Desulfitobacterium hafniense DCB-2: one gene and its partners. The protein of the gene in region 2 interacts with the protein of the main gene of each other region in a pairwise test. Links are inferred from orthologs where the notes say so. Each region holds a gene or a part of one and is shown on either strand. Other genes may lie near its edges. The genes, in order: sfsA, DHAF_RS12410 and DHAF_RS20525.

Region 1 (3,104 bases), 1.6 Mb from region 2 along the record:
TCACCACCTGATATAACCGACCTGGAAATCAACGCTGTCGTGGAGGTCCTCAAATCCGGCTGGATCACCAGCGGCCCGAAGGTTCATTTACTGGAAGAGAAGCTCCAGGAGTATTGCCAGGCAGATCATGCTGTTGCCCTTGCCAGCAATTCTCAGGGGCTGGATCTTATACTTAAAGTACTCAATATTTCGGGCGAGGCCGAAATTTTAACAACTCCCTATACTTATGTGGCTACGGCCAATGCCGCCCTCCATCGCGGCATTAAACCTACCTTTATCGATCTGAAAAAAGACAGCTTCTTTATGGATGAGGAAAAGCTATACGATGCCATCTCTGATAAGACCAAGGTCATCCTCACCGTGGATATCGGCGGTGTTCCCATGGATTATGACGTGGTCAGAAATATCCTAAGGGAAAAGAATCGGGAGGATATTCTGCTGATATCCGATTCCGCCCACTCCATTGGCGCTGCCTACAAGGGAGCTCCCGTAGGAACGCAATTTGATTTCCATGTCTTCTCCTTCCATGCTGTTAAGAACTTGACCACCGCCGAAGGGGGAGCCATTACCTTTAACGGTGATCGGGAAAACTTAGCCCAGGTCTTCAAGTACAGTTCCTTGAATGGACAAACCAAGGATGCCCTATCCAAGATGAAAGCGGGAGCATGGCGTTACGATATCTTAACTGACGGATTGAAGTGCAATATGACCGATATTGGGGCTGCCATTGGCCTGGTTCAACTGGATCGCTATGATAAAATTCTCGGCCAGCGAAAGAAGCTCTCCCACATCTATCATTCCATCCTCTCGGAAAAAGAGTGGGCACTCTTACCCTTATTGGAAAATGATATCATGGAAAGCTCCTATCATCTCTATCCTTTGCGAATCCAAGGGTTCACCGAGGAGCAACGGGATCGGGTGATTCAAGAGCTGGCCGAAATGGGCATAGCCACCAATGTTCACTATATTCCCATCCCCATGTTTACTTATTACAAAGAGTTGGGCTATGATATTCAGGATTACCCCAATACCTATGCCCAGTATGCCAATGAAATCACCCTACCCCTCTATTCCATCCTGACCTCCGCTGATTGTGAATACGTGGCGGAGAACGTGATTAAAGCTGTTGAAAAACATAGGAAATAAAATAGTACAGCCAGCAAATCTTTAATCGATCTGCTGGCTGTACTATTTTTGACTATCTATTAAGCTCCCGCATTTAGTATTGACTTTTCGCTTTAACCCTCAACTAATTTGACCGTCACAAAATCCCCAGCCTCTATAGAATCTTCCGTGACCTCGCAGTCCAGAGCGAGAATTTTTACTCCCTGCTTTTCAGCCTGAATCAATGAATCCCCAAAGGCTTGGTGGGTCTTGATGTTGGGGGTGAAATAGTGAATATCTTTCATTTGAATGATGAACACCACATAGGCTTCATACCCTGCAGCCACAGCCTGGCTCAACTCGCGCAGGTGCTTAACCCCCCGTTCTGTGGGGGCATCGGGAAAGAGCGCAACTCCCTCTTCCTCTAAGGTTACCCCTTTCACTTCAACAAAGATTTTTCTCTGTCCTGCCTCCAGATAAAAATCAAAGCGCGAATTTCGAAAGGTCTGCTCCTGCTTAATATGCTGAAGCTCCTGAAAATACCCTTTCTCCAACCATTCACGAAACACCTTGTTCGGCACCTGACTGTCCATGTTAATCAGCCTATTCCCTTTGCGAACTCCGATCAGGTCGTATTTTGTTTTCCGATGCTCAAAATCCGCTTCTTGAAGGAAAACCGTCACTCCCGGTATTAATAATTCCCTGCAGCGGCCTGTATTTTTAACATGACAGATTTCCTCTTTACCGTCGATTTCCACCTTAGCAATGAACCGATTGGGACGAGAAAGAAATTGTCCTTCTCTGATATTGGTGTACTTCATAATCCTCCTAATTGGATACCGTTGATATTTTTGAACTTTTTGTGAATATTCTTTATCTTTCTTCAATTCTACTACTTGTCTACTACAATAATTTCTCAAAATCAGTTATAATGTCCCTAACAAAATTATATGTTGGGGGAGGAATCTTTTTGGCTGATTTAGGTTCGGCAATCCGTTTTATGCGCAAAAACCAAAAACTAAGTCTAAAAGATGTTGCTGAGAAGACAGAACTAACGATAAGTCATTTAAGTCAAATTGAAAGGAACCTGGCTAGCCCCTCCCTGATCACCTTAGAAAAAATAGCCTCTGCTTTAGGATACCCCATCTCTTCCTTTTTCGTAAACCCCCAATTCACCTCAACTCATATTCCTGCGGAAGCTCAGAGAACCATTCAAATTAATCCAGGAATGACTCTTCGCTTTTTAATCAATAATGTCGGTCAAAGGAATCAGCTCGGTGCCTATATCGCTGAAGTTGCCGATCTCTCAGAAGAGATTATTATTCACCACGGAACTAAATTAATCTATGTCTTAGAAGGAGAAATGCACTTCAATGTAGCTCAAAAGGAATTTTACCTTACTGAAGGAGATTCCCTCTTCTTTAATGGCAATGTTCCTCACTGGATAAGCCGCAAATCCAAGTCAAAACTTAAACTTTTCGTGGCCACAACTCCACCTGAAATTTTCTAAGGGGGCGGTAATTCTTGATTGAGGTCGGTGAATTCATACGCGCCATACGAAAAAGGCGCAACCTTACAACCACCCAATTGGCGGATCAATTGGATTTGAGCAACGGCTATATCAGCTTGATTGAGAGGAACATCGTCAGCCCTTCCCTGGCCACTCTTAAAAGAATTGCCCAAGCGCTCAGTGTCCCTCTGGAGTCCTTCTTCTTGGATCCGGATACAGAAATTATTTATAGTTATCTTAAGAAAGATGAACAGCAGTACATTCCTGCTGAAGGCAGAAATTGGCGCTTACTGATTGATCATTCTAAAACCAATCTTATGGGTGCCTTTGTTGTGGACTCAACGGCTGTGGATAAAAACGTCTATTCCCACCAAGGTGTGGAATTAATCTATGTTCTGGAAGGCGAAACTTCGCTTAACATAAGTAAAGAGGACTATCAGCTAAAGGCTGGGGATTCTTTATATTTCGATGCCTCGATTATGCACTGGGA
Region 2 (3,124 bases):
ATTGAGAAATACGCCCTTGCTTTGGAGGCACGGGGCTTGGTCTGCGCTCAGGTCCTGCTGTCCCGCCTTGACTTAGCTGAGGCCTCCCGTTATCGCAATGCTCAAAACACCTTAGAGCAGCTGCTGCGTTATCAGGTGATTCCGATTATCAATGAAAATGATACTGTGGCGGTGGAAGAGCTGTGTTTCGGGGATAATGACCGCCTTTCCGCCCTGGTGGCGGGTTTGGTTCATGGAGACTTGCTGGTGATTCTCACGGATGTGGACGGACTCTATTCTGCCAATCCCAAACTCAATCCTCAGGCAGAGCTCATTGAGGAAGTGGAGGATTTGACCCAAGTTATGCACATCGCCGGAGGTGCGGGCAGCTCCATGGGTACAGGCGGGATGGTGACCAAACTAAAGGCAGCGGAGATCACCACCCGTTTTGGTATGGGGATGTTCCTCCTGCACTCCAAGCGCATGGAAGAAATCATTGAACTGATTCAAGGGGAGCGGCCTTTAGGCACCTACTTTTTCCCGGCTGCCCACCGCATTATGGGCAAGAAACGCTGGATCGCCTATGGCGGCCTATCCGAGGGAAGCATCTTTATTGATGAGGGGGCCGTAAAGGCTTTACTCAAAGGAAAAAGCCTGCTGGCTTCAGGCATTACCGGCATCGACGGTGTCTGGGAACGAAAAGAACTGGTACGCATCAATAACCCGGACGGAATTGAGGTGGCTCGCGGCTTAGTGGAGCTGAGCAGTGAAGAGTTAGAGAAAGTCCGTGGCAAGCACTCGGAAGAGATGTTGGCCACCATCCCCAATCTAGAGGGTGAAGAGGTCGTTCATCGCGATAATATGACCTTGATGATCGAATGAATCAAGGGGACAGGTCCCGTTTTTCAGTTTTCTTTGTACCTGCCGAGGATATACCGGCAGGGGATGGAAAAACTGCTGGGGTTGGGTAACTGAATTCAGATTGAAAGGAGTCGATGAGGATGGATTTTGCACCGGAACTGATCACAATCGGCCAAAAAGCCAAAGATGCCGCCCGCAAGCTGGCTTATGCCGGCACCGCCGCTAAGAACAAGGCTCTTCTGGCGATGGCGGAGGCTCTGCTGAATCATGAACAAAAAATTTTGGAGGCCAATCGGAAAGATGTAGAGGCAGCTATTCAAAAGGGAACCAAAAAATCCTTGGTCAATCGCCTGGCTTTGACCTCTGAAGGAATTCGCCAAATGAGTGATGCCCTTAAAGAAGTGGTGAATTTAGGCGATCCGGTAGGGGAAGGGGAGTTCTGGACCCGTCCCAATGGTTTGCGCATTCAGCGTACCCGGGTCCCCTTAGGTGTGGTGGCTATGATCTATGAAGCCCGCCCCAATGTGACAGTGGATGCGGCGGCTCTCTGCCTGAAGTCCGGCAATGCGGTCATTCTCCGGGGAGGCTCCGAAGCTATTGAGAGCAATAAGATTCTGAGCAAGGTGATCGCTGGGGCAGCGGAAAGCCAGGGCATGCCCACAGCCTGCATTCAACTCCTGGAGAATACGAATCGGCAATGGGTTCAGCAGCTCATGAAAATGAACGGCTATGTGGATGTCATCATCCCCAGAGGGGGGGCAGGGCTTATTGAGACTGTAGTCAAGGAAGCCACTGTTCCCGTCATTGAGACCGGTACCGGAGTATGCCATGCTTATGTCGATGGGGAAGCCGATCTGGCTAAAGGGGTCAGCATTGTCTTCAATGCCAAAACCCAAAAACCCGGCGTATGCAATGCTCTGGAGGCTGTCTTGGTGAATGAGGCGGTAGCTCAGGAATTTCTGCCTCTGCTGGGAGAAAAATTCCGGGATTATGGGGTGGAAATAAGGGGATGTGAAAAGACCTGTGCCATCCTGCCTTACGCTGCCAAAGCCAAGGAAGAGGATTGGGGAATAGAGCATCTGGATCTGATCATCAGTGCCAAGGTGGTTCAAGGTGTGGATGAAGCCATGGACCATATTTATCAGTATGGAACCAAGCATTCAGAGACGATTATCACCGAGAACTACACCACAGCTCAGCGATTCTTAAATGAGGTGGATGCCGCGGCTGTTTACGTTAATGCTTCCACTCGTTTCACCGACGGCGGGCGTTTCGGCTTTGGGGCCGAGATCGGCATCAGCACCCAGAAGCTTCATGCTCGGGGACCTATGGGGCTGCAAGCGCTGACCACTATGAAATATATGGTCTATGGTGAGGATCATATTGTCACTTGAGGCATCTCCATTAAAAATTAAGGCAATAAGGTGTTTTTAAATCTATTACTCAGTTTCTCAACCGCTATGTCAACAAGATGGTCGATATCATGGAAGAATAGCCAGCGAAGAGAAGCAGGTGTGTCACACCCCTTACACACCTGCTTCTCTCCTGTCTTTAGCACTCTTTCCTTCGCCGGCATCTCTGCAATATAGATTCATTTATTTTTGTTTAAACAATTCGTGAACCCTATCTCCACGAACATAAGTTAGAGAACTCACTGTCCATTCAGATGCACGCAAACAGCCAAACTCACCATTATTGAATATAACGGCATTGTGACTGTAATTGCCGATTTTATCAAAATCCATCACATCCAGGATTGAGACCAATCCATCAAACGGTTCTTCCATCGGCTTATAAGCTGCTTTCACCAGGTTATTCTTTGAAATTGTATAGACGTACATGCTTTCACTGTCACCAGGATGGAGCTGTACTGTATTTTCGTCTTTGCTAACGGAGACAACACAGGAATCGTCCGCACAGCCGATCGACTGTAAGTTTAGGCTGCGTATAAGCTTTTGTGAATCAAGATTATAGACAAACAGTCCGAAATAGCTATGAAAAATTACGATATTATCGGAAGCATAGTCGAGGATGGGCAGATGCGCTCCCATATTCTGATCGGATGACCATTCGGCAATAGTGGGTTCAATCGGTATCTTATATTCACCTTCTTTTGGGCCCGATATAAAACTAATACTTATTGCTGCTATGACAATAAGTATTATAACAGCAGTCACTCCGGGCATAATTTTTTTATCCTTCAACACTTTCTTGACTCCTCCTTGGTTAGAAAACTCTTTTTTTGTAGCTACACCTTCAGTTAAAAAGAAAGGGCTGCCGCAAC
Region 3 (3,134 bases), 1.7 Mb from region 2 along the record:
CCTGGCTTTTGCCCGCTCTCTGGGGGAATACGGCTCAGTTGTCTTTATTTCCGGCAATATGCCCATGTATACGGAAATCACCCCTCTGCTTATTCGGACCAAGCTGGAACAATACGATTATGCCGGTGGTACGGCCATTGCCGCTGTGATGCTGGTGATCTCCTTTATCATGCTGCTGGTGATCAATCTCATTCAGTGGTGGTCAGGCAACCGGGATAAGGGCTGATAAGGAGAGAGAAGATGAAGAGTAAGAAAAACAGTAAGAAAAACAGAACTCCCGGGTCCCACGCTCAAGGGATTCAATGGCTGCTGACCGGCATTGCTTTGCTGTTTTTTATCACCATGCTGATCTTACCCCTGATCCTGGTGTTCACCAAAGCCTTTGAAAAGGGGGCGGGAGTCTATCTGGCCGCCATTCAGGACCCGATGGCCCTGAAAGCTATTCAGCTGACCCTTCTCACCGTAGGGATCGCGGTGCCTGTCAATACAATTTTTGGCTTGGGGGCCGCCTGGGCAGTGGCCAAGTTTCAGTTTAAAGGCAAAAATCTGCTTCTGACCCTGATTGATCTGCCTTTTGCCATTTCCCCCGTGGTTGCAGGATTAATTTTCGTGCTGCTGTTCAGTACCACCCATGGCCTGCTGGCTCCGTTTTTGACGGCCTGGGGACTGAAGATCATTTTTGCCCCTCCCGGGATTATTCTGGCCACTTTATTCGTCACTCTGCCCTTTGTGGCCCGGGAGTTGATCCCGTTGATGGAGGCCCAGGGAACGGCAGAAGAGGAAGCGGCTTTGACCCTGGGGGCCAGCGGCTGGCAGACTTTTCTGCGCATTACCCTGCCCAATATCAAATGGGCTCTGCTTTATGGCATCATTCTGACGGCAGCCAGAGCGGCCGGGGAATTCGGGGCGGTCTCCGTGGTCTCCGGTCATATCCGGGGGCTGACCAATACCATGTCCCTCCACGTGGAGATCCTGTACAACGAATATCAGTTTTCCGCTGCTTTTGCGGTAGCCACCCTGTTGACGGTAATTGCCATCATCAATCTTTTGGTCAAAAACATTGCCGGCTGGAAAATCAAGCGGATGGAGGAAAAAACATGAGTATAGAAGTTAGCCAGGTCAGCAAGACCTTTGACACCTTTACGGCTTTGCATGAACTCAATCTCAAGATCCATACCGGTGAACTGGTGGCTCTGCTCGGCCCCTCCGGTTCCGGCAAAACTACGTTGCTCCGGATTATCGCCGGCCTGGAACCCCCGGACACCGGCAGCATTATTTTCGACGGGGAAGACAATACGGAAAAAAGTACCCAGGACCGCAAAGTGGGCTTTGTGTTTCAGCATTATGCCCTTTTTAAAAACATGACGGTCTTTGAAAATATCGCCTTTGGTTTAAAGGTCCGGCCGGCCAAGCTCCGCCCTAGCAAAGAAGTGATTCGCCAAAAGGTTCAGGAACTGCTGGCCCTGGTGAAGATGGAAGAGCTGGCTAACCGCTATCCGGCTCAACTTTCCGGTGGTCAGCGCCAAAGAATCGCTTTGGCCCGGGCTCTGGCGGTGGAGCCCAAGGTTTTATTGCTGGATGAGCCCTTTGGAGCCCTGGATGCCAAAGTCCGTAAAGATCTGCGGCGTTGGTTGAGAAAGCTCCATAACGAATACCCGATCACCAGTGTGTTCGTGACTCATGATCAGGAAGAAGCTCTGGATGTGGCCGATCGCATCGTCATTCTCAATGAGGGAAAGATCGAACAGATTGGAACCCCGGAAGAGGTTTATGACAATCCGGCTAATCCCTTTGTCTACAACTTCCTGGGCAATGTCAATTTGTTTCACGGCCGGATGCACGACGGCAAAGTGGAGCTGGGCTCCCTGCAACTGGAGGCGCCGGAGCATGCCGGAATCGGCAACGCAGACATTGTCAGCTATATCCGCCCCCACGACATTGAAATTTGTCTGGAGGATGAAGGCAAAGGCTTTATTGCCGCGGAGATTTTCTTTATCCGGGCGGTGGGACCCATCGTCAATCTGGAATTAAAGCGTTTGGATAACGATGAGTATATCGAAGTGGAAATCAGCAAAGAGGTCTATAGAAGTCTGAAGCTGAAGGCCAAGCAGAAAGTCTATCTCCGGCCCCGTGATTTCAAGGTGTATGTTCCTGAAGATTATGTTATTTGATATATTTTTTTACGGACTTGTTGCTAATTCGGTTAAAAGTTCTGGAGAAAAGAGATGAGGACAGGAGTGCTGATTTATAAAGATGTTTTAAGCAGCTTGAGTCCGGAAGCTAAAAAGATATTGGGCCTGATCCTGCATAAGGGAGGGATGACTAAAAGTCAGCTGGCCAAAGTGGCGGGATTAAAGCTTACCACCCTGAACCGGATGATGCTCCCTCTGGAGAAGGCGGATCTCATCCTCCCCACGGAAACCGGTGAGTCCACCGGCGGTCGGAAGCCGGTCATTTATGATGTAAATCCCCGCCGCTATTATGTGATCGGGATTGATATTTCCCGCCTCTACTCCCAAGTTGTTTTGACCAACCTGAAAATGGAGCTGATCGAGAAAGACCGCTTTGATATGGACCGGAATTCTTCGCCGCAAGCCACTCTGAACCGGATTCTGGACTGGATAGGAAGGGTTATGGAAAAGCGGGGGCACGGATATGTGATCGGCGTTGGGATCGGTACGGTGGGGCCTTTGGACCGTCAAAGCGGCATCATCCTCAACCCGGAAAACTTTGAGGCCCAGGGTTGGGAAAATATTCCCCTCAAAGCTATCGTGGAAGAACGAACGGGCTTGCCGGTCATCATCGATAACGGTGCCAATGGGGCGGTTCTGGCAGAAACCCGTTACGGGAGCGGCAAAGGGATGAAAAGCGTGATCTATTTGAATTGCGGGGTGGGAATCCGAACCGGCGTCATCTCCTCAGGAACTCTGGTCAGGACAATCAATGATGCAGATGATACTTTCGCCCATATGGTGATCGATGTCAACGGTAAACCATGTCATTGTGGCAATCAGGGCTGCGTTGAGCGCTACTCCTCGATTTACGCTATTATGGAAGCCCTTGCTGAGGAAATGCCCCAAGGGAAGGACCGCCGAAATCACAAGGCCGATCGCCCGGTCTCCTATCTGGAGCTC

Evidence for each region.
Region 1: the proteins of DHAF_RS12410 (region 2) and sfsA interact in binary tests that used the Escherichia coli proteins (3 or more experiments, as listed by UniProt). The link is inferred for Desulfitobacterium hafniense DCB-2 from one-to-one orthologs.
Region 3: the proteins of DHAF_RS12410 (region 2) and DHAF_RS20525 interact in binary tests that used the Escherichia coli proteins (3 or more experiments, as listed by UniProt). The link is inferred for Desulfitobacterium hafniense DCB-2 from one-to-one orthologs.

Annotation. Positions count from the first base shown.
Region 1 is NC_011830.1:1,130,814-1,133,917, reverse strand. What follows is about bases 83-3,029. They hold sfsA (DNA/RNA nuclease SfsA), read right to left. Parts: upstream 1,926-3,029; coding sequence 1,239-1,925; downstream 83-1,238. Other genes in these bases: DHAF_RS05180 (helix-turn-helix domain-containing protein), read left to right, coding at 2,629-3,029; DHAF_RS05185 (helix-turn-helix domain-containing protein), read left to right, coding at 2,075-2,614; DHAF_RS05195 (DegT/DnrJ/EryC1/StrS family aminotransferase), read left to right, coding at 83-1,146. Outside these bases: more of DHAF_RS05195, read left to right, coding at 1-82; more of DHAF_RS05180, read left to right, coding at 3,030-3,104. UniProt on the Escherichia coli protein: Binds to DNA non-specifically. Could be a regulatory factor involved in maltose metabolism.
Region 2 is NC_011830.1:2,701,687-2,704,810, forward strand. Bases 141-3,107 are described here. They hold DHAF_RS12410 (glutamate-5-semialdehyde dehydrogenase), read left to right. Parts: upstream 141-980; coding sequence 981-2,234; downstream 2,235-3,107. Other genes in these bases: proB (glutamate 5-kinase), read left to right, coding at 141-861; DHAF_RS12415 (hypothetical protein), read right to left, coding at 2,436-3,047. Outside these bases: more of proB, read left to right, coding at 1-140. UniProt on the Escherichia coli protein: Catalyzes the NADPH-dependent reduction of L-glutamate 5-phosphate into L-glutamate 5-semialdehyde and phosphate. The product spontaneously undergoes cyclization to form 1-pyrroline-5-carboxylate.
Region 3 is NC_011830.1:4,363,372-4,366,505, reverse strand. Bases 158-3,134 are described here. They hold DHAF_RS20525 (sulfate/molybdate ABC transporter ATP-binding protein), read left to right. Parts: upstream 158-1,097; coding sequence 1,098-2,171; downstream 2,172-3,134. Other genes in these bases: DHAF_RS20520 (ROK family transcriptional regulator), read left to right, coding at 2,226-3,134; cysW (sulfate ABC transporter permease subunit CysW), read left to right, coding at 241-1,101; cysT (sulfate ABC transporter permease subunit CysT), read left to right, coding at 158-226. In the rest of the region: more of cysT, read left to right, coding at 1-157. UniProt on the Escherichia coli protein: Part of the ABC transporter complex CysAWTP involved in sulfate/thiosulfate import. Responsible for energy coupling to the transport system.